3 regions of the Pseudorhodobacter turbinis genome follow, and region 3 is predicted to be linked to each of the others. Evidence: riboswitches for the same ligand, from Rfam matches in the RefSeq annotation. Region 3 holds a riboswitch; each other region holds the start of a gene.
What was found. A riboswitch is a leader RNA that binds a small molecule or an ion and turns the genes downstream of it on or off. The one in region 3 is predicted to bind cobalamin.
Positions count from the first base shown of each region.

Region 1: it holds a riboswitch for cobalamin, as region 3 does, so the genes downstream of both, EOK75_RS19690 (DUF1636 family protein) here and nrdH (glutaredoxin-like protein NrdH) in region 3, are expected to answer to the same signal.
Region 2: it holds a riboswitch for cobalamin, as region 3 does, so the genes downstream of both, EOK75_RS05995 (ABC transporter substrate-binding protein) here and nrdH (glutaredoxin-like protein NrdH) in region 3, are expected to answer to the same signal.

Region 1 covers NZ_CP039965.1:1,487,229-1,494,325, forward strand. The annotation lists gene cobN (cobaltochelatase subunit CobN) at 1-1,520, opposite strand, end outside; gene cobW (cobalamin biosynthesis protein CobW) at 1,526-2,572, opposite strand; gene EOK75_RS19690 (DUF1636 family protein) at 2,565-2,972, opposite strand; cobalamin riboswitch at 3,059-3,296, opposite strand; gene cobO (cob(I)yrinic acid a,c-diamide adenosyltransferase) at 3,396-4,004, shown strand; gene EOK75_RS19700 (cobyric acid synthase) at 4,008-5,453, shown strand; gene EOK75_RS19705 (phosphotransferase enzyme family protein) at 5,453-6,442, shown strand; gene EOK75_RS19710 (CbiQ family ECF transporter T component) at 6,447-7,043, opposite strand; gene EOK75_RS19715 (energy-coupling factor ABC transporter ATP-binding protein) at 7,018-7,097, opposite strand, start outside.
Region 2 covers NZ_CP039964.1:1,254,421-1,261,517, reverse strand. The annotation lists partial or broken gene EOK75_RS21270 (IS481 family transposase) at 138-263, shown strand; cobalamin riboswitch at 500-691, shown strand; gene EOK75_RS05995 (ABC transporter substrate-binding protein) at 821-1,855, shown strand; gene EOK75_RS05990 (FecCD family ABC transporter permease) at 1,894-2,979, shown strand; gene EOK75_RS05985 (ABC transporter ATP-binding protein) at 2,976-3,752, shown strand; gene EOK75_RS05980 (LLM class flavin-dependent oxidoreductase) at 3,749-4,729, shown strand; gene EOK75_RS05975 (hypothetical protein) at 5,319-6,536, shown strand.
Region 3 covers NZ_CP039964.1:978,662-985,758, forward strand. The annotation lists gene EOK75_RS04590 (pyruvate carboxylase) at 1-1,137, shown strand, start outside; gene EOK75_RS04595 (EF-hand domain-containing protein) at 1,185-1,421, opposite strand; gene EOK75_RS04600 (alkylphosphonate utilization protein) at 1,540-2,061, opposite strand; tRNA gene EOK75_RS04605 (tRNA-Gly) at 2,281-2,355, shown strand; gene EOK75_RS04610 (DNA cytosine methyltransferase) at 2,568-3,527, shown strand; gene EOK75_RS04615 (NaeI family type II restriction endonuclease) at 3,539-4,438, shown strand; cobalamin riboswitch at 4,542-4,741, shown strand; gene nrdH (glutaredoxin-like protein NrdH) at 4,845-5,066, shown strand; gene nrdI (class Ib ribonucleoside-diphosphate reductase assembly flavoprotein NrdI) at 5,071-5,484, shown strand; gene nrdE (class 1b ribonucleoside-diphosphate reductase subunit alpha) at 5,469-7,097, shown strand, end outside.

The sequences.
Region 1 (7,097 bases), on a different replicon from region 3:
CGCATCAGGTCATGATACTCGACATCGCGCAGATCGGGGGAGCCGCGTTCAGGCTGTAGAGCGATCAGCGCGCCGCCCCGCCGCGTGACGGCAAAATGAAACGCACCGTCATGGCAGGCGGGATCAGTTTCGGGCGCACCCCAGACGGCGTTTAGGTCGTCCTGTAGCTCTTGGGGCAGGGATGACAGGGCCGCGCGGTATTCGGCCAGCGGCCATGCCTCAGACGGTGCAGAGAGTGCATCTGAAAGGGGGCGGGCATCGGGCGATACGCTGTGGCCCGCCGTCGCCAGATCCGCCAAGATCGCCTCGGCAGAGGCCAGCGCATCCAACCCCACGGCATGGGCCATATTCCAGTCCTTGCCCGGATAGGTGGATAGGATCAAGGCAGGCCTGCGGTCAGCGGCGGGGCGGGCGGCAAGGTTAGTCCAGCCCGCGACCTTTGCCACAATCGCGGCGATCCGATCGGCCTCGGGGCGATGCGCGTGGCGAGAGAATTGCAGATCGGGGTCGCGGGTGTCAGGGTCTTTGAAGGAGGCGACGCCTGCAAACAACCGCCCGTCCACCTCTGGCAACACAACATGCATCGCAAGATCGGCAGGCGACAGACCGCGTGCCGATTCCGCCCAAGCGCTGTGCGTAGCGGTTGAAAGCGCGACCTGAAAAACCGGTACTTCAGCTAAATCCAGCGGCGACACCCCATTCGCGCCCTTGCCGCTAAAAGAGGTGGCGTTGATGATCGCGACCGGCCCAAGAAAGGCCACTTGGCGGGACAGCCAGCGTGCAGCTTCGGGCGCTTTGAGCGAGGGCGCGAACAGTCCCAATACGGTAAAGCCCGCGTCCCGCAACGCCTGTGTCAGCGCGGTCATCGGGGCCATATCGGCGGCGGCCAGCCATGTCCGGTAGAACGTCACCAAGACCAGAGGGCGGGCGGGATCGCGCATCAGTGGGCAACAGGCGCCATGTTCCGGCAACCACGCGCCGACTTGCGGCAGCACCTTTGCGCCGACCACAGGGCCGGTATAAAGCCCCGCGGCAAGTGCCAATTGCGCCAGTGCTGCCTGTGCCGCGATTTCCCCGCCGGTATCGCAAAGCTGTGACAGGCGGCGCAGGGTAGATTTGGGCAGGGTGGACACCTCATCCAGCCGTGGATCAGGGCGCCCGTCTGCGGGTAAAACCGCCAGCGCCAACCCCTTGCGGCGGGCCAGATCGGCCACGCTTTGCAACCCGTAGGGCCAATAGGGCACCCCGCCGATTAGCCGGATCAGGATGGCTTTGGCGCCCTCAAGCGTGCGCTCCACATAGGTATCGACCGAAAGAGGGTGTTTCAGCGCGGCCAGATTGGCCAAACGCAGGCTGGGCAAACGGCCCTCGCACCCGCCACCCGCACGCCAGCCCGCCGCGAAAGCGCCAAGGTCACTGTCCGAGAACGACAGCACCACCAGATCACCCGGGCTTTGGCCCAGATCGGTGGGGGTGTCGGCCTCGTCCAACCCGTGGCTTTCGCGAAAGACAACGTGCATTTAGGTTATCCCGCCGGAGCGTTCAACGCAGCATGAAGTGCCACCGGATCGATATCATCATGCTCGGCGATCACCACCAAACGGCCGCGCCGCGGTTCCTCGGCCCCCCAAGGGCGGTCAAACTGATGGCGGACCCTTGCGCCCACGGCTTGCACCAAAAGGCGCATTGGCTTGCCGGTGACGGCGGCATAACCCTTGACGCGCAGGATGTTGTGATCGCGGGCCAAAGCCTCAATCCGGGCGGCAAGATCGGCGGGTTCTGCCACCTCGGCGATGTCGATGACAACGGATTCGAAGTCATCATGGTCATGATCATCGGCGCCGTCATGGTGGCTGGGACGGGCGTCGAGGCTATCTTCGGCGGCGGCGCCCAGGCCCAGGATCACACGGGGGTCGACAACGCCCTCGGCGACCTCAATCACCGGCAGCAGGCGGGGTGCCTCGGCGGCGATTATGGCGCGGGCGCGGGCGACACCTTCTGGGCCGGCCAGATCGGGCTTGGTCAACAAGACGATATCGGCGCAAGCGATCTGATCCTCAAACACCTCGGACAGCGGGGTTTCATGATCAAGTGAGTCGTCTGCCGCACGCTGGGCCTCAACTGCTGCTTCATTGGGCGCAAAGCGACCGGCCGCAATGGCCTCGGCATCGGCCACGGCAATCACACCGTCCACGGTGATGCGCGACCGGATATCGGGCCAGTCAAAGGCCTTGAGCAAGGGCTTGGGCAGGGCCAGTCCTGAGGTTTCAATCAGGATGTGATCGGGGCGCGGCGTCAAGGCCATCAGCGCCTCAATCGTCGGGATAAAGTCATCGGCGACGGTGCAGCAGATGCAGCCATTGGCCAGCTCAACGATGTTTTCAGCCGGGCAATCAGGGATCGCGCAGCTTTTGAGGATATCACCGTCGACCCCCACATCGCCAAATTCATTGACCACAACGGCCAGACGGCGGCCCTGCGGATTTTGCATCAGGTGACGGATCAGCGTGGTTTTGCCAGCGCCCAAAAAGCCGGTGATGACGGTAACGGGAAGTTTCGACAGGTCAGACATGATCAACCTCTGGGGTGGGGGTTTGCGGAAGTGGAGGGATGCGGGCGATGCAGTTTTTGCGGAAATGTACGGGGCGTTCGCGCCAAGGCACGAGCCCGTCAGCGGCATCACGGTATTGCGCGACCCCTTCATAGACCATCGCGGCGTCTGTGCCCTCTGACAGGTTACCGTAAACATAGGTCCAGCGGGCAGGGCCGCCGCGCAGGGCAACCGTACAGCCGCGCGAGCAGTTCGACAGGCATTCCACAGCGGTGATTTTAACGCCATCCATCGGCTCTTGGGCCATCAGGGCCGCGTGCAATGCAGCACCGGGAACCGGCTGGCCTTCGGTCACGGGTTGGCCTGCGCGGCAACTGGTGCAGACCAGTAATTCGACTGGATGGGGGTGGTCCTGTGGCATCGGCAATCCCGTTCATTAGGCAGAACGAGGCTAGGCGACAGGGTGCAAAACGATAGCGACCCGCCACCGAGGCACCCCGCCCGGTTTCGATCAATCCCGTGCTGGCAGGTCTCCCGGCTTGCGGATGTCAGGGGGTGCCGGATGGCAGCCCTTGTCGGTCACCCAACCTTCCCGACCATATCGGCCAGTGGCATTCGGGTGACCTCTCCGGTCACGGTCGCGGGGGCGGCTCTGCTGACCTGATCAAACGCTTGCGCGTTCGGCCCGATTGCAAATTCCCTTTTCACCCAGCCAAGACCGGGCACCAACACGAGGTCAGGTCTGACCGCTTGGCCCTGCCAAGTCAAGAGCCCAAGCTGCCATATTGACGCCCCGCACGCAGGCTGCCACACATCAGGGCGATGAACCCCTAAGGAGGGACGGATGGAAGACACCAACAGCCGCCACACCGAAAAGATGCGCAAGATCAAAGCCGCGCGTGACCGGATGATGCAAACCAAGACCGAGGAACGCGGGCTGATCATCGTTCACACCGGCACCGGCAAGGGCAAAAGCTCTTCGGGATTCGGGATGATCATGCGCTGTATCGCCCATCAGATGCCCTGCGCCGTGGTGCAGTTCATCAAGGGGGCGCGCGCCACAGGCGAACGCGATTTCTTGCAAAAACATTTCCCCGATGCGTGCAAATTTGTCGTTTCAGGAGAAGGGTTTACTTGGGAGACCCAAGACCGCGAACGCGACATTGCCGCCGCCCGCAACGGTTGGGAACAGGCCAAGGCGCTGATCCTCGACCCCGAGGTCCAATTCGTGCTTTTGGACGAAATAAACATCGCGCTGCGCAATGATTATCTGGAGATCGACGAGGTGGTGGATTTCCTGCAAACGCAAAAGCCGCTGATGACCCATGTTGCGCTGACGGGGCGTAATGCCAAGCCCGAATTGATCGAGGCCGCCGATCTGGTGACCGAGATGACCTTGGTCAAGCACCCCTTCCGCGACGGGATCAAGGCGCAAAAAGGGGTTGAATTCTAGGGGATGGGCCGCGCGCTGATGATCCAGGGCACCGGCTCTAATGTCGGTAAGTCGATGCTGGTGGCGGGGCTGTGCCGTGCGGCGCGGTTGCGCGGGTTGACCGTGGCACCCTTCAAGCCGCAGAACATGTCGAATAATGCCGCCGTAACGGTGGATGGCGGCGAGATCGGGCGGGCGCAGGCATTGCAGGCGCAGGCCTCGGGGCTGGCGCCGGTGTCGGATATGAACCCTGTGCTGCTCAAGCCGGAGACCGAATCCGGGGCGCAGGTGATCGTGCAGGGGCGTTGGCTGACCTCGACCCGCGCGGCGGATTATGCGGCGTTGAAACCAAAGCTGATGGGCGCGGTTCTGGACAGTTTTTCCCGTCTCAAGACGCGATATGATTTGGTGATTGTCGAAGGGGCGGGCAGCCCGGCCGAGGTCAACCTGAGGCGCGATGATATTGCCAATATGGGCTTTGCCCGTGCGGCGGATGTGCCGGTGATACTGGCGGGCGATATTGATCGCGGCGGGGTGATTGCGCAGATCATCGGCACGCAAGCGGTGATTGACCCAGAAGATGCGGCAATGGTGGCGGGGTTTCTGGTCAATAAATTCCGCGGTGATCCGCGTTTGTTTGGGGACGGCTATGCGCTGATCGGCGCGCGCACGGGCTGGCGCGGCTTTGGCGTCTGCCCGTGGTTCCCCCAAGCGTGGCGGCTACCTGCCGAGGATGCGCTGGATATCGCCGCAAGGCCCAAGGCCGAGGGGCTGCATATCGTTGCGCTGACCTTTTCGCGGATTGCAAATTTCGATGACCTCGACCCGCTGGCACAAGAGCCGGGCGTTCGGCTGACGATGCTGCGCGCAGGAGAGGCGATTCCCGGCGATGCCGATCTGGTGATCCTGCCCGGCAGCAAATCGACGCGCGGCGATCTGGCGTTTTTGCGCGCGCAAGGTTGGGATATCGACCTTGCCGCCCACCACCGGCGCGGCGGCCGGATCCTTGGCCTTTGCGGGGGGTATCAGATGCTTGGCCGCTCTATCGCGGACCCTGAGGGGGGCGAGGGGCCTGCGGGCACCACCGCCGGTCTGGGCTTGCTGGAGGTCGATACGGTGATGACGGGCGATAAACGTCTGACCCAAGTGCAAGGCCGCCACATCGCCAGCGATACACCGGTGCAGGGATATGAGATCCACATCGGGCGCAGCGAGGGCCCCGACCGCGCCCGCCCCTTTGCCCGTATCAACAACGGGGGTGAGGGCGCGATAAGTGTCGACGGGCTGGTCACGGGCAGCTATTTGCACGGGATTTTCGCGGATGATGCCTTTCGCGCGGCCTTTCTGGCCAATCTCGGCGTGTCCTCAAGCCATAGCCATAGCACGGCGGTTGAGGCCGCATTGGACAGCCTTGCCGCGCATCTGGAGGAACATCTGGATGTCTCTGGCCTGTTCGGGGTCGCGCGCTGATGGCCCCTTTGGCCGATCTTTTGCCCCGGTTGGAGCGGCTGGCAAAAGCATCGCTGCGGCTGTGGCCTGTGCCCGAAGGCGCGACCCTGCGGTTGATCAATGTGTCGGAAAACACCACATGGCTGGTCGAGGCCCCTGATTTCCGCGCGGTCCTGCGAATCCACCGCGCCGCCTATCATTCCCGCCGCGGGATAGAGCAAGAGTTGGAGTGGTCACAGGCGTTGGCAGCCCTTGGTACCGTACTGACCCCTGCGCCGATCGCAGGGCGGGACGGGGCCTTTGTACAGCAGGGCCATGCGCCCGATCTTGACGATCCGCGCTTTATGGTGATGTTCCACTTTGCCCCCGGTGCGCAACCCGATGAGGGCAATGATCTGACCACCCCCTTTGCGTCATTGGGTGCTATTGCCGCCGCGATGCATCTGCACACGCAACAGTGGCAGCCGACCACCCCGCTGGAGCGTTTGATCTGGGATGATGAGGCGGTCTTTGGCCCGAACCCCACTTGGGGGGATTGGCGCGCCGCCCCGAATGTCACCCCCGAAATTGTCACGGTTCTGGAACAGGCCGAGGCCACCGTCCGCCGCCGCCTGAGCGCCTTTGGCAAGGGGGCGGATCGCTATGGGTTGATCCATGCAGATATGCGTCTGGCCAATCTGTTGATCGACGGCGCGACCACGCGGTTGATCGATTTCGACGATTGCGGGCTGGGCTGGCACCTTTATGATTTCGCGGCCGGCATCAGCTTTATCGAGGATCACCCCCAGATCCCCGCTTTGCGCGCGGCTTGGTTGCAGGGCTACCGGCAGGTGCGCCCCTTATCGGCCTGCGATGAGGCCGAGATCGACACCTTCATCATGCTGCGCCGCATGGCGCTTTTGGCGTGGATCGGCAGTCATATTGAGGCGCCCGAGCCGCAAATGCTCGCCCCTGATTTTGCCGCCCGCACGCTTGTTCTGGCGCAGCGCTATCTGGCCAGCCACGGATAAGGTGCTATAGCCCGCCACGGGCGCGGATGGCCTCGGCGACATGATCGGCATCATCCAGCGCCATCAGGCTGACGGGCAGCATGATCCGCCAGTTTGCGCGCCGGGCGGACCGGGCGCGCCATGCGTGACCAAGCTGGGTTGTCTTCTCCATCAAAACCGGGGTGAAGCGGATGACCAAAGCCATCGCAACGGCCAGCACGCGCGGCGACAGGCCAAAGCGCGACAAAGGGGCGGCGAGGCGTTCTACAAGGGTGATCATATCCTCAAGCCGGCTGGTCATGGTGACCAGATTGGCCAGCGCCACGGCCACCAGCATCTTGCCTGCCAACGCGGCCCCTGTGACCCATTCGCCTGTCCAGCCGTGCCAGATCCCCAGTATCAGTAAAAACGGCCAAAGCGGGCGCAGCATGGCCGCTGCATGGCGGGCAAAGGCCCACCCGAAGGCAAGGTGAAGCCCCGCCACCGCAGCCATGACCGCCCCGATTAGCCAGAGGTTCTGCAACTGGAACAGCGCCACGCTTCCTACCGCCAAGGCCAGCAGCTTCGGGCCCACGGGGATGCGGTGCAGGGGGGTCTTAATCGGACAGGTCAGTGTCAGCATCAACTTCCCCCAAACGGGTCATCTCGGTCGTGAAATCGGGCAGGATCGTGGTTG
Region 2 (7,097 bases), 280 kb from region 3:
TCGGGGCAATCGTCAACGCTGCGATGCAGCTTGCTCTAACCAGTCGTGGGCTAGTCCGATCCGATTGAGTTAGGCACTACTTGTTTGATCCCAGGGCTGGATGGTGCGATCTTTTCTCAGGAATGGAAGGAAGTATTATGGGACAAGTTCGTCATGGGAGCGCCACGACCAAGTACGCCGTCAAAGCTGCAATACAGCGATCGCAAGCTTCGATCTCGGCGTTAATCAAAGAACGCGGCATTAATCCAAAGACGGTTGCCAAGTGACGGAAGCGGGCAATGGCCTATTTTAATAGGGTGACTGGATTATAAGTGATGAACCGACGTTTGCACGACCACTCCAGACAGTCCGAATTTGGAAATGTAACGGGTTCGCGACCCCAAAATATACTCGTAAAAGCGTAGCGCAGAGCGACTGTTTGCACCATCTAGCGGGGTTTCGATGGTGCGAACACTGGATCGTCCAATGATTGCTCTTGGCTTTCGTATTGGGATGTGAAAGGTTTTGCGTTGTCACGGTTCCGCGCAAGCGGATGAAAAGGGAACGCAGGACGGGATTTATCCCTCTCTGCGGCTGCCCTCGCAACTGTAGGCGGCGAGTTTGATATCATGCCACTGGCTGCGACGCCGGGAAGGGATCATCAAACATTTGAGCCGCGAGCCAGGAGACCTGCCATGACAAACGCAAACGCCGACGAGGTGATCGGCTAGGAGGTAGCAATGGCTGGACCACGAGTACTGGGCGGAGTTCCGTTCGGACGCAGATCAAAGCTGCCTGCATTCTCGATCACCTTTGGCATTTTTCCTGATCGAGGTGATCTATGTTCTACAAATCCATCCTGTCCACCACATGTGTGTTGGTGGCGTGCTCTTCGGCTGTCCTTTCTGAAACCATCATTGACGATGTTGGCCGTTCGGTAGAGGTTGACCTGCCCATCGAACGGGCGGTGATTTTTAACCGCTATTCAGTCGAATTTGCGCGTGCCATCGGTGCGATTGATCAGGTCGTCGGGACCGGTGCCAGCACCTATCGTGACCCGGATTATTGGCCCCAGTTCACCCAAGCCAACGTCGTGGGGCAAGGCCAAAACGACTTGAACTATGAAGCAATTATTGCCAAAAATCCAGATCTGGTGATCCTGCCCCGCAATGGCGTCTATGAAGAAGCCGCGCGGCAGCTGGAACCCTTTGGAATTCCCGTGATGGTCATTACCGCATGGGATGCACTGAAACACGTCGAAAACGTAGAGCTGATGGGCCGTTTGTTCGGGCATGAGGAACAGGCCGAAGAGTTGGTCGATTTTTACACCGGGTATAAAGAGCTGTTGGCAGAGCGGCTGGAGGGTGTGCCAACTGTGCCAGTTTATTTTGAAGAAACGCGCCCGCTGGTGACCGTCACACCGGGGTCCGGCTGGCATGACATGATTGCTGCGGGCGGAGGCGCGAATGTTTTTGGTGATATCGTGATCGAGGACGAAGCAGCCGCGCGTGGCAATCCCAACGCCTTTACGATTGACCCAGAGGAGATCGTGCAACGGGCGCCTGCTGTGATTGTTAAACTGGAGCCCGGTTCGTACACCGCAATCCCTGAGGATCAGTTTTCCCGCACTTGGCAAAATCTGATCGGGCGGGAAGAGATCAAGTCGACACCGGCCGCGAAATCGGACAACGTTCATGTCATCAATTACTATCTGGCGGGTGGATCCTCAAAAATCACCGGCGCACTTCAGATCGCCAAATGGGCGCATCCCGACCTATTTGCTGACATCGATCCCGAAGAGGCCATGCGCCAGTGGATCGAGGATTTCCAAGGTCTGCCATATCAGCCCGGCATGACATACCAGAGCGGTTTTTGAGAAAACCCATGGTCTCCATCACTGAACACGGGGCGGCGATGACCGCCCCCACCTCGCTGGATGGCGCCTTGGGCGCTAGGTATCTGGCTTCGGGTCGGCGTCGCGCAGTCATCGTGGCGTTGTCATTTGCCCTGCTGATTGTGGCTGCGGCGGCAGTCACTGTGCAGGGCATCAATGAAACAAGCATTGGCACGCTCGCGCTGGTGCTGATCGAGAAAGCCAGCTTTGGTCAGCTTGATCTGGTCACGGATGACCAATCAGCGCGCGTTCTTGTGTACTTGCGCCTGCCGCGGGTGGTTATGGCGATCGTAGCTGGCGCTGCTTTGTCAGTTTCGGGTGTTTTGATGCAGGCGATCACTCGCAACCCGCTGGTCAGCCCCTATACCATCGGCGTGTCTTCGGCGGCGGGGTTCGGCGCCTCTATCGCCATCATGTTTGGTGTTGGCCTGCAATCTGCGGGGATCTATTTTGTCCCGCTTTCTGCATTTGCCTTCGCCCTGCTTTGTGCGGTCTGTGTCTTTTCGCTGGCGTGGTGGCGCGGAATGGGCGCGCAGGCGATGATCTTGACGGGCATCGCGCTGATGTACCTATTCAGCGCCATGACAGCCGCCGTACAGTTCGTCGCGACCGAGGAACAGTTGGCGCGGGTCGTTCATTGGACGTTTGGCAGTCTGAACGGCGTGCAATGGGATGCGGTCGGGTTATGCGCGGCAGTGCTGATCATTGTGCTGCCGGTCATGCAGGCCAAGGCATGGCAACTGAACGCATTGACGGTGGCGGGCGATGATGTCGCGCAGTCGCTGGGGATGAACGTCCGGCGACTGCGCGGTACGGCTATCTTGTTGTCGGTCGTTGCAGCGGCAGCGGTCATCAGTTTTGTGGGGGTAATTGGCTTTGTTGGCCTGATCGGGCCGCACCTTGCCCGAATGATCATCGGGGGTGATCACCGCTTTTTGTTGCCATTCTCTGCAATTTGCGGCGCGGCGATGCTGCTTGTCGCCGATACTGTCGGGCGGTTGGCGTTCAGTCCAACGGTTCTGCCGGTAGGGATCGTTGTGGCCTTTGTTGGTGTGCCGGTCTTTCTGCATTTGATTATTTCACGCAAGCGGGAGACATTCGCATGACCGGATTACATGCCCATAATCTACGGCAGATGATCGATGGGCGGGCTGTGCTGGATGATGTTTCCCTGTCAGTAACGCCGGGCGAGATTGTCGGCCTTGTCGGCCCGAACGGCGCGGGGAAGTCCACATTGGTCCGGGCGATGCTGGGCCAGTCCCGCCTTGCACACGGCGAGGTGCAGTTAGGCGGGCAGGACATTAGCACACTATCCGCTCGCGAACGCGCTCGGCACATTGCATACGTGCCCCAGCGCGCGCCGGACGGATTTCCCGTCAGCGTTTTCGACACCTGTCTGCTGGGACGTACGCCTTACATGGGGTCAAGACCCGCTCGCAAAGACATCGCCATTGTCGAGCAGGTACTAGACCAGTTGCAGCTTGCCGATCTGGCCTTTCGCACCATGGATGCCCTAAGCGGGGGTGAAAGACAGCGCGTCATGCTGGCTAGGGCGTTGGCGCAGCAGACGCCACTTATCGTGCTGGACGAACCGACGAGCGCGCTGGATATCGGAAACCAGCTTTTCACTCTGCGGCTTCTGGCTGATCAGGTGCGCGACCAGGGCATTGGCGTACTGGTCGCGATCCATGACCTTTCACTTGCCGCACGGTTCGCAACGCGGGTTGCCCTTCTTCATCGCGGCAAGATGCTCGCCGAAGGCGCGTGGCGCGACACCCTAACGACACAGACCATTCGCCAATCTTACGGCGTAGAGGCCGAATTCGGACAACTGCGCGACGCCCCGATTATCGCTCCGTTCGAGGTGGGCGCATCATGAGGATCGACATTGCTGGATTTGGGCGCGGCGGGCGGGAGTTGCCACACGAAAAACTGATGGAGATATGCGAACTGGCGGACGATCTGGGTTTTGGCGGTATCTGGTTTAACGAATTTCACTTTCAGACTACCCCACAAGCCTATCCGTCGACGTTGCTTCTAGCGTCTGCCGTGCTGGCGCGTACCCGTCGTCTTCGCGTTGGCACATCTATTGTGGTTCTTCCGCTCTATCATCCGTTGTTGCTTGCCGAGATGGTTGCGCAGCTGCATTGGCAAAGCGGCGGACGCTTTGATCTTGGCATCGGTCGTGGAACGCACCCCGATACATTGGCCCGGTTGGGAATCAGCCCCTCAGAAACCCGCACGCGTTTCGAAGAGGCCTTCACGATCCTGACGAATGCGCTGTACGACACTGCCACAATCGATATGGGCATGTCTTGGCCCTCCTCGGGCGCCCCTGTCGGCCCGCTGCTCAACGATGAGCGTGTCCCGATCTATATTGGCGGGTCCACAGATGAAACCATCGGTTTTGCTGCCAGAAACGCGCTGCCGCTGCTTCTTAGCCTTGAGCCTCCCGAAGCCGCGCAATTCGAAACCTACCGCCGGATTATTGCAACTGAAGGACTGACAGACCGCAGTGCTGATTCCTCCTTGTCGCGTTTCGTATTCATCGCTCGAACGCGGCCGGAGGCGCAGCGCTTACTGACGGACCGTTACGCCGCGCTGCATCAACGCCGAATAGACGCAGCCCGGCGCGCCGGGCGGGATCCAAGCCGTATCGCCCCGCCAGATTTGCATCGTTTCCGCGAAGCGCAGGCGATCGTTGGGGCGCCGGACGACTGCATCAGGCAAATCGCATCCCTTAAAGCGCGTTCTGGGGTGGAGTCTCTAAGGCTTGTTTTCAACGGCAACGGCGCGTTCGACACAGACGAGGCGATAGACGAGATGCGCCTATTTGGCGAAGCGGCATTTACGTAGTTCTGCCATGCCGATCTTTGGCACCGGATTTTCAGGATTTTGGATCCGTTTTACTTTGGTGATAAATGCGGTGGCATGTGAATCTTATGGGAATGGGGTTGTTCTGTTGAAAGTACTCTAATGTGGAATATATTCTGAGATCGCGTATGCAGCGAATGTCCGCATTCCGCCCTTGTTGTCGAAAGTAGCTCACGACCCAAACCATACCTACTTCAGTTGCGTCATTTGTTAGCATACGCTACAAAGTGCTACATCATACTGCGGCATCACCTACGGTTACGTTGCGGTCATATCTATATTTTTCAATGACTTACATAGGCATTGAAGATGGCTCCAATCCCTACCGCCGGAGCCAATAAATCTTAAATACCTGATTTATATGGCATTTCTCTCCTTAGAGTCGGAGGGTTAGTCACTTGGCACAAAGCCTGTCCCTCCGCTTGGCACAATCGCTGGCACAGGAGTCGCAGACTTGCGCATCTCAATCACATCACAGATTCATCTCGAATACCGAAAAACCGGTTTTCATTGGCGCAGACGCCTCCCACAGGCCCTACGGGCCTGGGGTGGAACCCCGTCGTGCAAAAAAATGTCACTGATCTTTCCACTTCGTTCCCATGTCATTCCCGAGGCCAAGGCACTCGCTCTGAAATTGACCCTTCTGAGCGATATCGCCTTCGCCGGGTTGACGGAGAGAACGATGGCAATTGCGCCCTACACAATGGAATCAATTCTGACCGAGCTCTGCCGCTTCATCATTGATGCAGCCGAAGCCGCGCGTGAGATTGCACCATGCCGCACTCCTGAGGTCGCAGCTTATGAGTTGGCCTGCGTAAACGCCGCCATCGATACACTCCGCCATGCAATTGCAATGCGCGATCGCCAATCAGCACGAGGCCCATTACAGGAGGTCGCAAATCGCCTCGGTCTTGTCCTCGATGAGAACGACCCCGATTGGCAAAGACTTGCCTTTCGTGCCCTTCGGGTCATTTTGGAGGCACAAGAAGAGAATCTGAGCCGTGAGCAGGGAATTTATGAATGCTCAACACAATATCGATCACTGCCCACTCAACCCGTGGCGCAACTGCAACGGACAGTAATTGCTCACGCCCACTTTCCCGCACCGATCACTGTCCCTCCTGTGCAAGCACACCAACCGTCCGTTAACGCTGCACCCTCTGGGGGATCTGCCCCTCTTCAAACTCAGAACAATGCTCTCATTGCACAAGCGGTTCCAACAGCTGCAACGGCGACCAACCCGCAGATGCCTCAACCTACCACAAAAAAGTGCAGTAAAATCAATGAGATCGTAAAGCAGTACGTCGAACTGAGATCCCAAGGGCATTCCAAATTCAAAGCCAGCGAGACGCTCAATAAAGACGCTGGTGCAAGCTGGGCGAAAAACTCCAGCCCAAACGTGTTCTCGACAGGACGGTTGATGACCCGGACATTCGATGACCGCCCTCTGGACCAAATTTCCGATAACGACCTAACTGCCGCCTTTAACTCGCTCCAGCGGATCCCGCGAAACTATCAGGCTGCGACAAGCAAACTCAGCCCGCAGGAAACCGGCCTGACTCTGGCGGGGGCGGGCATCGTGCGCTTCGCTATTACGTCTTGTTCGGCCGCCGGTGCCATTGTGGAGTCCGCGCCGGAGAAGGCCACTGATGACCTGTCTGTACTACGGTTGTACTTGACGGCAGAAACGGTTTGCGAATTGGCGCTTGAGCTCGACGACGGACGTTGCCTGCTCTTGCCGGTGATGCAGGGCTACCCTCATCGCCTTTCCAATCGTTGCGTCCGATAAGAAACCACCCCGCGGTGCCCAAAAAACATTTGGACAACCAGCGCGTCTGGGCAGCGCATTGAGAAAAGCTATTCCTTTCTCGGTAAGCACGACTTTTTTTGCTTTGTCATTGAAGGATACTTTGGATGCTTTCCGCCCCGGCTGAATCGTCCAGACTCCCCGTTCGAGATCAAACTCATCCCAAGTGGCGTACCTGACTGCTCCAGTCCTTGTTACAGTCATGGCTTGAAAGCGTAGCGCCGCAGCGCCCATACCTTCCGGGACCGCAAGGTCCCGCCACCACCGAGCCGCGTCTTTAACTTGAAGTGCCGGATAGTTCTGTTCTTTGCTGACCTTTGAGGGTGCCCCAAGCACGATAGAGAGATTTCCCTGCCATCGAGCTGGATTGTCGCCAGATTTGTAACCGTGAACGGTCGCGTAAGCGAGGGTTGGGGGATAGACGGAAAAAAGGTTGTGCCGCAGGCATTTGGGGCGGATGGACTAAGCCGCTCCGCGGCATTGGCGCCCAGTCGCGGCGTTCAGGATCATTTCAGCATTTTACTTTGTGATTGGCCTTTCTGG
Region 3 (7,097 bases):
CAGGCCACTTTGGGCACAATTGTGGAGGCGCTGGCCCATACCGACCGCGACACCGGCCTTGATATCGGCGCGATACGTCAGATTTCGAACTATTGGGAGGGGGTGCGGGCGCATTACGCGGCCTTCGAATCCGGCCTGCAGGCCCCCGCATCGGAGGTTTACCTGCATGAGATGCCCGGTGGTCAGTTCACCAACCTCAAGGCGCAAGCGCGGTCATTGGGGCTGGAGGAACGCTGGCATGAGGTGGCGCAGACCTATGCCGATGTGAACCAGATGTTCGGGGATATCGTCAAGGTCACGCCTTCGTCGAAAGTGGTTGGCGATATGGCCTTGATGATGGTCGCACAGGGGCTCAACCGGGCGCAGGTCGAGGATCCAGTAGTAGAGGTGGTTTTCCCTGATTCCGTCGTCGATATGCTGCGCGGCAATCTGGGCCAACCGCATGGTGGCTGGCCGGATGCAATCGTGCAAAAGGTGCTGAAAGGCGAAGCCCCTTCGACCGACCGTCCCGGCGCGAACCTGCCGCCCGTTGATATGGCCGCGACGCGCGCCAAGCTTGCCGCTGATCTGGCCGCGGGGGCCGAGGAACCCGATGAGGAAACCGTCGATGACGAGGATCTCAACGGCTATCTGATGTACCCCAAGGTCTTTATGGACTACCGCACGCGCCACCGCCTGTATGGGCCGGTGCGCACCCTGCCCACCCGCACCTTCTTTTACGGGATGGACGCAGGCGAGGAAATCTCTGCCGAGATCGCTGCGGGTAAGACGCTGGAAATTCGTCTACAAGCGGTCAGCGAGACGGGGGATGACGGCGATGTCAAAGTGTTCTTTGAACTGAACGGCCAGCCCCGTGTGATCCGCGTGCCAAACCGCGCCGCCAAGGCCAAAACCGCCGCCAAGCCAAAGGCCGAGGAAGGCAACGCCAACCATATCGGCGCACCGATGCCCGGCTCAATCGCGAGCCTTGGGGTCAGCGTTGGTCAGAAGGTGAATGCGGGTGATCTGTTGTTGACGATCGAGGCGATGAAAATGGAAACCGGCCTGCACGCCGATCGCGCCGCGACGGTCAAAGCCATCCATATCACCCCCGGTGCACAAATCGACGCCAAAGACTTGTTGATAGAGCTGGAGTAATCCAGCCCCATCAAGGATTAGCAGGGGCATCCGGTGCCCCTGTTTTCTTATTCGGAAATGGTGCCCGCCGAAACGGCGTTGGCAAGTTCACCCATATCGACAAGCCCATCGGTATTCCGGTCAGCCGAGGAAAATTGCACTGCGGTAATCGCGGGATAGGCCGCGGACAGCTCTGCCATGGAAAAGGCACCATCGCCGTCAAGGTCCTCGATGACGGTCTGCGCATTCGCCTGTGCCACCGCAAAGGCCGATATTGCGCTGAGGGTCAGAATGAAACGCTTCATCAAATATCTCCGTAAATCAGCCCGAAGGGGCCATAACACAACATAGTTGAACGGGGGCAGAAATCCATATGATTCCTCACCCCCGAACGGCATAGCGCCTACCCGTTTGGGCGAAGGCCTACTTTTTCTTTACGAATTCGGTCAGAATGACGATGCGCTGACCATCAACCCGTCCCTCGATATGGGCGGCATTTTCGGCGACAAGGGAAATCCCCCGCACTGCTGTGCCGCGCTTGGCGGTAAACCCGCCACCCTTGACAGGCAGATCCTTGATCAAAACCACTGTATCGCCCGTGGCCAACAAAGTGCCGTTGCTATCGCGGTGCTCTACGGCCTCGGGCGCGTCAACGATGGTCTGCACTTCGGGCAACAAGATCATACCGTCCCGCAACTCGGCGGCCCAATCCTCTTCCAACGCGCGCAAACGGCGCCAGACCGCATATTGAACCGCAGGCACCGCCGACCATGCAGCCCCTTCAAGACAACGCCAATGGCCGGGCGTATCCGCGCTTTCCCCCCGACAGACAGTGCAAAGCACCACGGGGCCGACGGGCTCCACCTCTACTCCGGCAAGGCGGGTATCATCGCCACAAAACTCGCAAACGCCACCGCTGCGCGCCAACAATTCATCAAGTGTCATCAGACAGATCCTTTACTGGTTCACTTTGGCATAGGCAGCGACGCGTGAAATAGCAATCCCGCGCCCTACCTAACACCCTGTAAAACAAGCCAAAGCCTTACGACCCCCCGTCCCCGAGGAGGTGTTTTGCAGAAAAATGCAAAAAAGTTACCGAGGGCGCATTTTTCCTCTTGCAGCCGCCGCGCCCTCTTTGTAAACCCTGCCTTACCGAAAGGGAGTGCGGGCGTAGCTCAGGGGTAGAGCATAACCTTGCCAAGGTTAGGGTCGGGCGTTCGAATCGCCTCGCCCGCTCCAATTTCGGTCCTGCCAAGATGCAGGCATGCAAGAGGTCGCCTACGGGCGGCCTTTTTTGCGTTCGGGCGTACAGACACCTTTGACAGATGATCGGGCTTGCCCGGATACGACAGTATCGGTAAGAACGAATTAAGAACGTTCACACGGCACCGGTTCGACTGTTGACCTATATGATCACAACGGGTTGTATGTGCGAAAAGAAAGCGGGCAACATGCTGACATCTGTAGAACTTTGCGCTGGCGCTGGCGGCCAAGCCCTCGGGCTGGAAAAGGCCGGATTCGCCCATACCGCGCTGGTCGAGATTGACAAGCACTGCTGCAATACCCTGCGTCACAACCGCCCCGAATGGAATGTGCTGGAAGAAGACATCCGCATTTTCAAGGAGCGCGCAGCGGATTTCAGGGGGATGGATCTTTTGGCCGGCGGCCTGCCCTGCCCGCCCTTTTCTGTTGCCGGCAAACAGCTTGGCGAATTGGATGAGCGTAACCTCTTTAACGACGCTATTGATATTATCGATGCCGCCCGCCCCCGCGCCGTGATGATCGAAAACGTGCGCGGCTTTTTGGGTGCGGTTTTCCACGACTACCGCGAACGCCTGAAGACGCAGCTGGATAAACTGGGGTATAAGACGGATTGGCGTCTGTTGAATGCATCCGATTACGGGGTGCCCCAGCTTCGGCCTCGCGTGGTGATCGTCGCGATTCCCAAAGAGCGCGCCGATTTCTTTGATTGGCCAGAGCCGAATCCCCACAACCCGCCCACCGTTGGCGAAACCCTGCGCGACCTTATGGCGGCAGGCGGCTGGCGCGGCGCCGAGGAATGGGCCGCAAAAGCTGATGAGATTGCGCCCACCATCGTCGGCGGCTCTAAGAAACACGGCGGCCCCGATCTTGGCCCAACCCGTGCGCGGGCCGCATGGGCCACTTTGGGCGTAGAGGGGCGCACCATCGCCCCCGAGGCCCCCGACCCTTTCCACAGCGGCATGCCGCGGCTGACGGTGGAAATGGTCGCCCGCATCCAAGGCTTTCCTTCCGACTGGCATTTCACCGGCAGTAAAACCAATGCGTACCGGCAGGTCGGCAATGCCTTCCCGCCGCCGGTGGCGCAGGCGGTCTCAACGCAGATCAGCAAAGCGCTTCGCAAGCGGGTGCTACGCGCGGTCAATGGCTGAGCTTTGCAGCCTTGAAAAAGACCCTTCCTGAAACGATCGTTACCGCAGGCCATCCGGATCACGTCCTGCTAACTGCCATCGCGACTGAGATTTCGGATCGCGCCGGCGGCGAGTTAGCTTTGGCCGCGCGATTCGCGGCGATGCTGCGGCAATGCGTTGATGATGTGATCATGACGCCGAAAACCGGACGGCGATCCTATGACGAATTGGAAAAGACCGAAAAGACCTATATCGGCACGCGGGTCGAAATAGAGCTGCGCGCCATGCTGCGCCTGCCCAAGGGCAAGCTGGACACCGTGATTCTGGGGCGTGACGTCGATATCAAGAACACAATGGGCAGCAATTGGATGATCCCGACCGAGGCCGTGGACAACCCCTGCATTCTGGTCGCCGCCGATGAGGTGCGGGCCTTATGCTATCTTGGCCTGATCGTGGCACGGCCCGATTACTTAACGTTTGGCAAAAACAAGGATGGCAAGAAAAGCGTGTCGGCGCTTGGGTTTGCCAATATCCTGTGGCTGCTGAAGGAACACCCCTATCCACCAAACTTCTGGCGCACGGTGCCCGCCGATGTGATCGAACGGATTTTTGCCGGGCAATCGGGCAACCAGCGCATGGCCAATCTGTTCCGCGAGGTGCAAGGCCTGCCGATCACCCGCGACGTGGTAGAGGCCGTGGCCCAGCAACAAGATTTCATGCGCCGCATCCGGTCCGATAACGGCAGGGGTACAAGGGACCATCTGGCGCGTGAAGGCGTCTTGCTTTTGTCGGGGCACTATGACGCGCCCCTTATCACTGCCTTGGGCCTACCGGCCTGTTCGGGCAGTGAATTTATATCCTACAAACCCTTGTCACAGGCAGAGGTGGATCTGGCCGCGACACATGGCATTGCCCTGAACCGGGGCAACTAGCAGGCGCTGGGGCTCTAAGCCATTGACCTGCGCTTTCCAGCAACAGTCCCAATATTGGCAAGAATGGCGGCCACAAGATATTGACAAACTACCCCCTCTACTCCACCACTGCTGGTGTCATGGTGCCTCGGGGCGACTCGGGGTTAAAAGGAAAGCCGGTACGGTCAGTTTGCCCGAAAGGGCGCTGCCACCGCAATTGTAAGTGGTTCGCAACGTTAACATATAGCTTGGGGTGTAGGCCTTGAGGTGTTGGCCGCGTAATGGGAACCGAGCCGGAAAACCGACCCTGACACCAAAGACGAAACCGCGCAGCGGGCGTGAATACGTGATTGGAAACAGGACCGAAACCTGCTTTAATCATGTGCCACACCCGCGCATTAAAAACACTGATAAAGGGGCCACAGGCATGACCATCACCGTTTACTCCAAACCCGCTTGCGTGCAATGCACCGCCACCACCCGCGCTTTGGATGCAAAAGGGATCACCTACACTGTGGTAGACCTGACCGAAGACGCAGACGCGATGGACCGCGTTACCTCGTTGGGCTACCGCCAAGCCCCCGTTGTGATCGCCGGTGATGCGCATTGGGCGGGCTTTCGCCCTGATATGATTGGCCAATTGGCCTGATGATGTGACCCGGCTTGTCTATTACTCGTCGGCCTCTGGAAATACGGCGCGTTTCATTGCACAATTGGGTCTAGCTGCTGCGCGAATCCCTGTTCGCCCGAACGACCCTATGCCGGATCTTGTTACACCCTATGTGTTGATCTGCCCTACCTTCGCCGATGGCGAGGGGCGTGGGGCAGTTCCAAAACAAGTGATCCGCTTTTTGAATGATCCATCACGCCGCGCGGGCTTGCGCGGCGTTATTGGCGCCGGAAATCGTAACTTCGGCACAACCTATGCTTGTGCTGCCGACGTGATCTCCGCAAAATGTAATATCCCCGTGCTCTACCGGTTTGAGCTGGCGGGAACCGAAACCGATATCACCCGTGTCCGAACGGGCCTTGCCGAATTCTGGGGGACTGAATGCTCGACGTCGTAAAGCCTGCGCTGGATTACCACGCATTAAATGCCATGCTAAACCTCTATGATGATGCGGGGAACATCCGCTTTGATGCTGACCGCAAGGCTGCACGAGAGTATTTCTTGCAGCACGTCAATCAAAATACCGTTTTCTTTCATAGCCTTGATGAAAAACTCGGCTATTTGGTCGAGGAAGGCTATTACGAAGGCGAAGTGCTGGATCAATATTCCAAGAACTTTCAGCGCAAGATCTGGGAGGCAGCATTTGGCGCCAAGTTCCGTTTTCCGACCTTCCTTGGGGCGTTCAAATATTACACCAGCTACACGCTGAAAACCCGTGACGGGCAGCGCTATTTGGAACGCTATGAGGACCGTGTGGTCATGGTCGCCCTTGCGCTGGCCCGCGGTGATGAAACCCAAGCCATGCGCTTTATGGAAGAGATCATCGCAGGCCGCTTCCAGCCCGCCACGCCGACGTTTTTGAACGCAGGCAAGGCATCACGCGGCGAGCTGATTTCGTGTTTCCTGCTGCGGCTCGAAGACAACATGGAAAGCATCGGTCGCGGCATCAACTCCGCGCTGCAACTGTCCAAGCGTGGCGGCGGTGTGGCCTTGATGCTGACCAACCTGCGCGAGGCGGGTGCACCGATCAAAGGGATCGAGAACCAGTCCTCGGGCGTCATTCCGGTGATGAAACTGCTAGAAGACAGCTTTAGCTATGCCAACCAATTGGGCGCGCGTCAGGGTGCGGGGGCGGTTTACCTCAATGCCCACCACCCCGATATTTTCCAGTTCCTTGATACCAAGCGCGAAAATGCCGATGAAAAGATCCGCATCAAAACCCTGTCGCTTGGCGTGGTGATCCCCGATATCACCTTTGAATTGGCCAAAAAAAATGAGGATATGTACCTCTTCTCGCCGCATGACGTGGCCAAAGTTTACGGCGTTCCCTTCTCGGAAATCTCGGTCACCGAGAAATACGCCGAGATGGTGGATGACAAGCGGATCAAGAAAAAGAAGATCAACGCGCGGGAATTTTTCCAGACCATCGCGGAAATCCAGTTCGAATCCGGCTACCCCTATGTGATGTTCGAAGACACCGTGAACCGCGCCAACCCGATTGCGGGCCGGATCAGCATGTCGAACCTGTGTTCGGAAATTTTGCAGGTCAACCGCGCGTCGGAATTCAATGACGACCTTAGCTATTCCAAAATGGGTACCGATATTTCGTGCAACCTTGGCAGCCTGAATATTGCCGCCACGATGGACGGCCCCGGTTTCGGCGCCACGATTGAGGCCGCCGTGCGCGCGCTGACGGCTGTGTCCGAGATGTCGGCGATCGATTCCGTGCCCTCGGTCCGTCACGGCAATGATGAGGCCCATGCCATCGGCCTTGGCCAGATGAACCTGCACGGCTTCCTTGCGCGCGAACGCATTCACTACGGCAGCTCGGAAGGCGTCGAATTCACCTCCGTTTACTTTGCCGCCGTTGCCTATCACGCGATCCGCGCCTCCAATCTTTTGGCGCAAGAGCGTGGCAAGACTTTCGTCGGCTTTGAGGATTCAACCTATGCGGACGGGTCGTTCTTTGACAAATATACCACCCGTGACTGGCTCCCCACATCCGAGGAT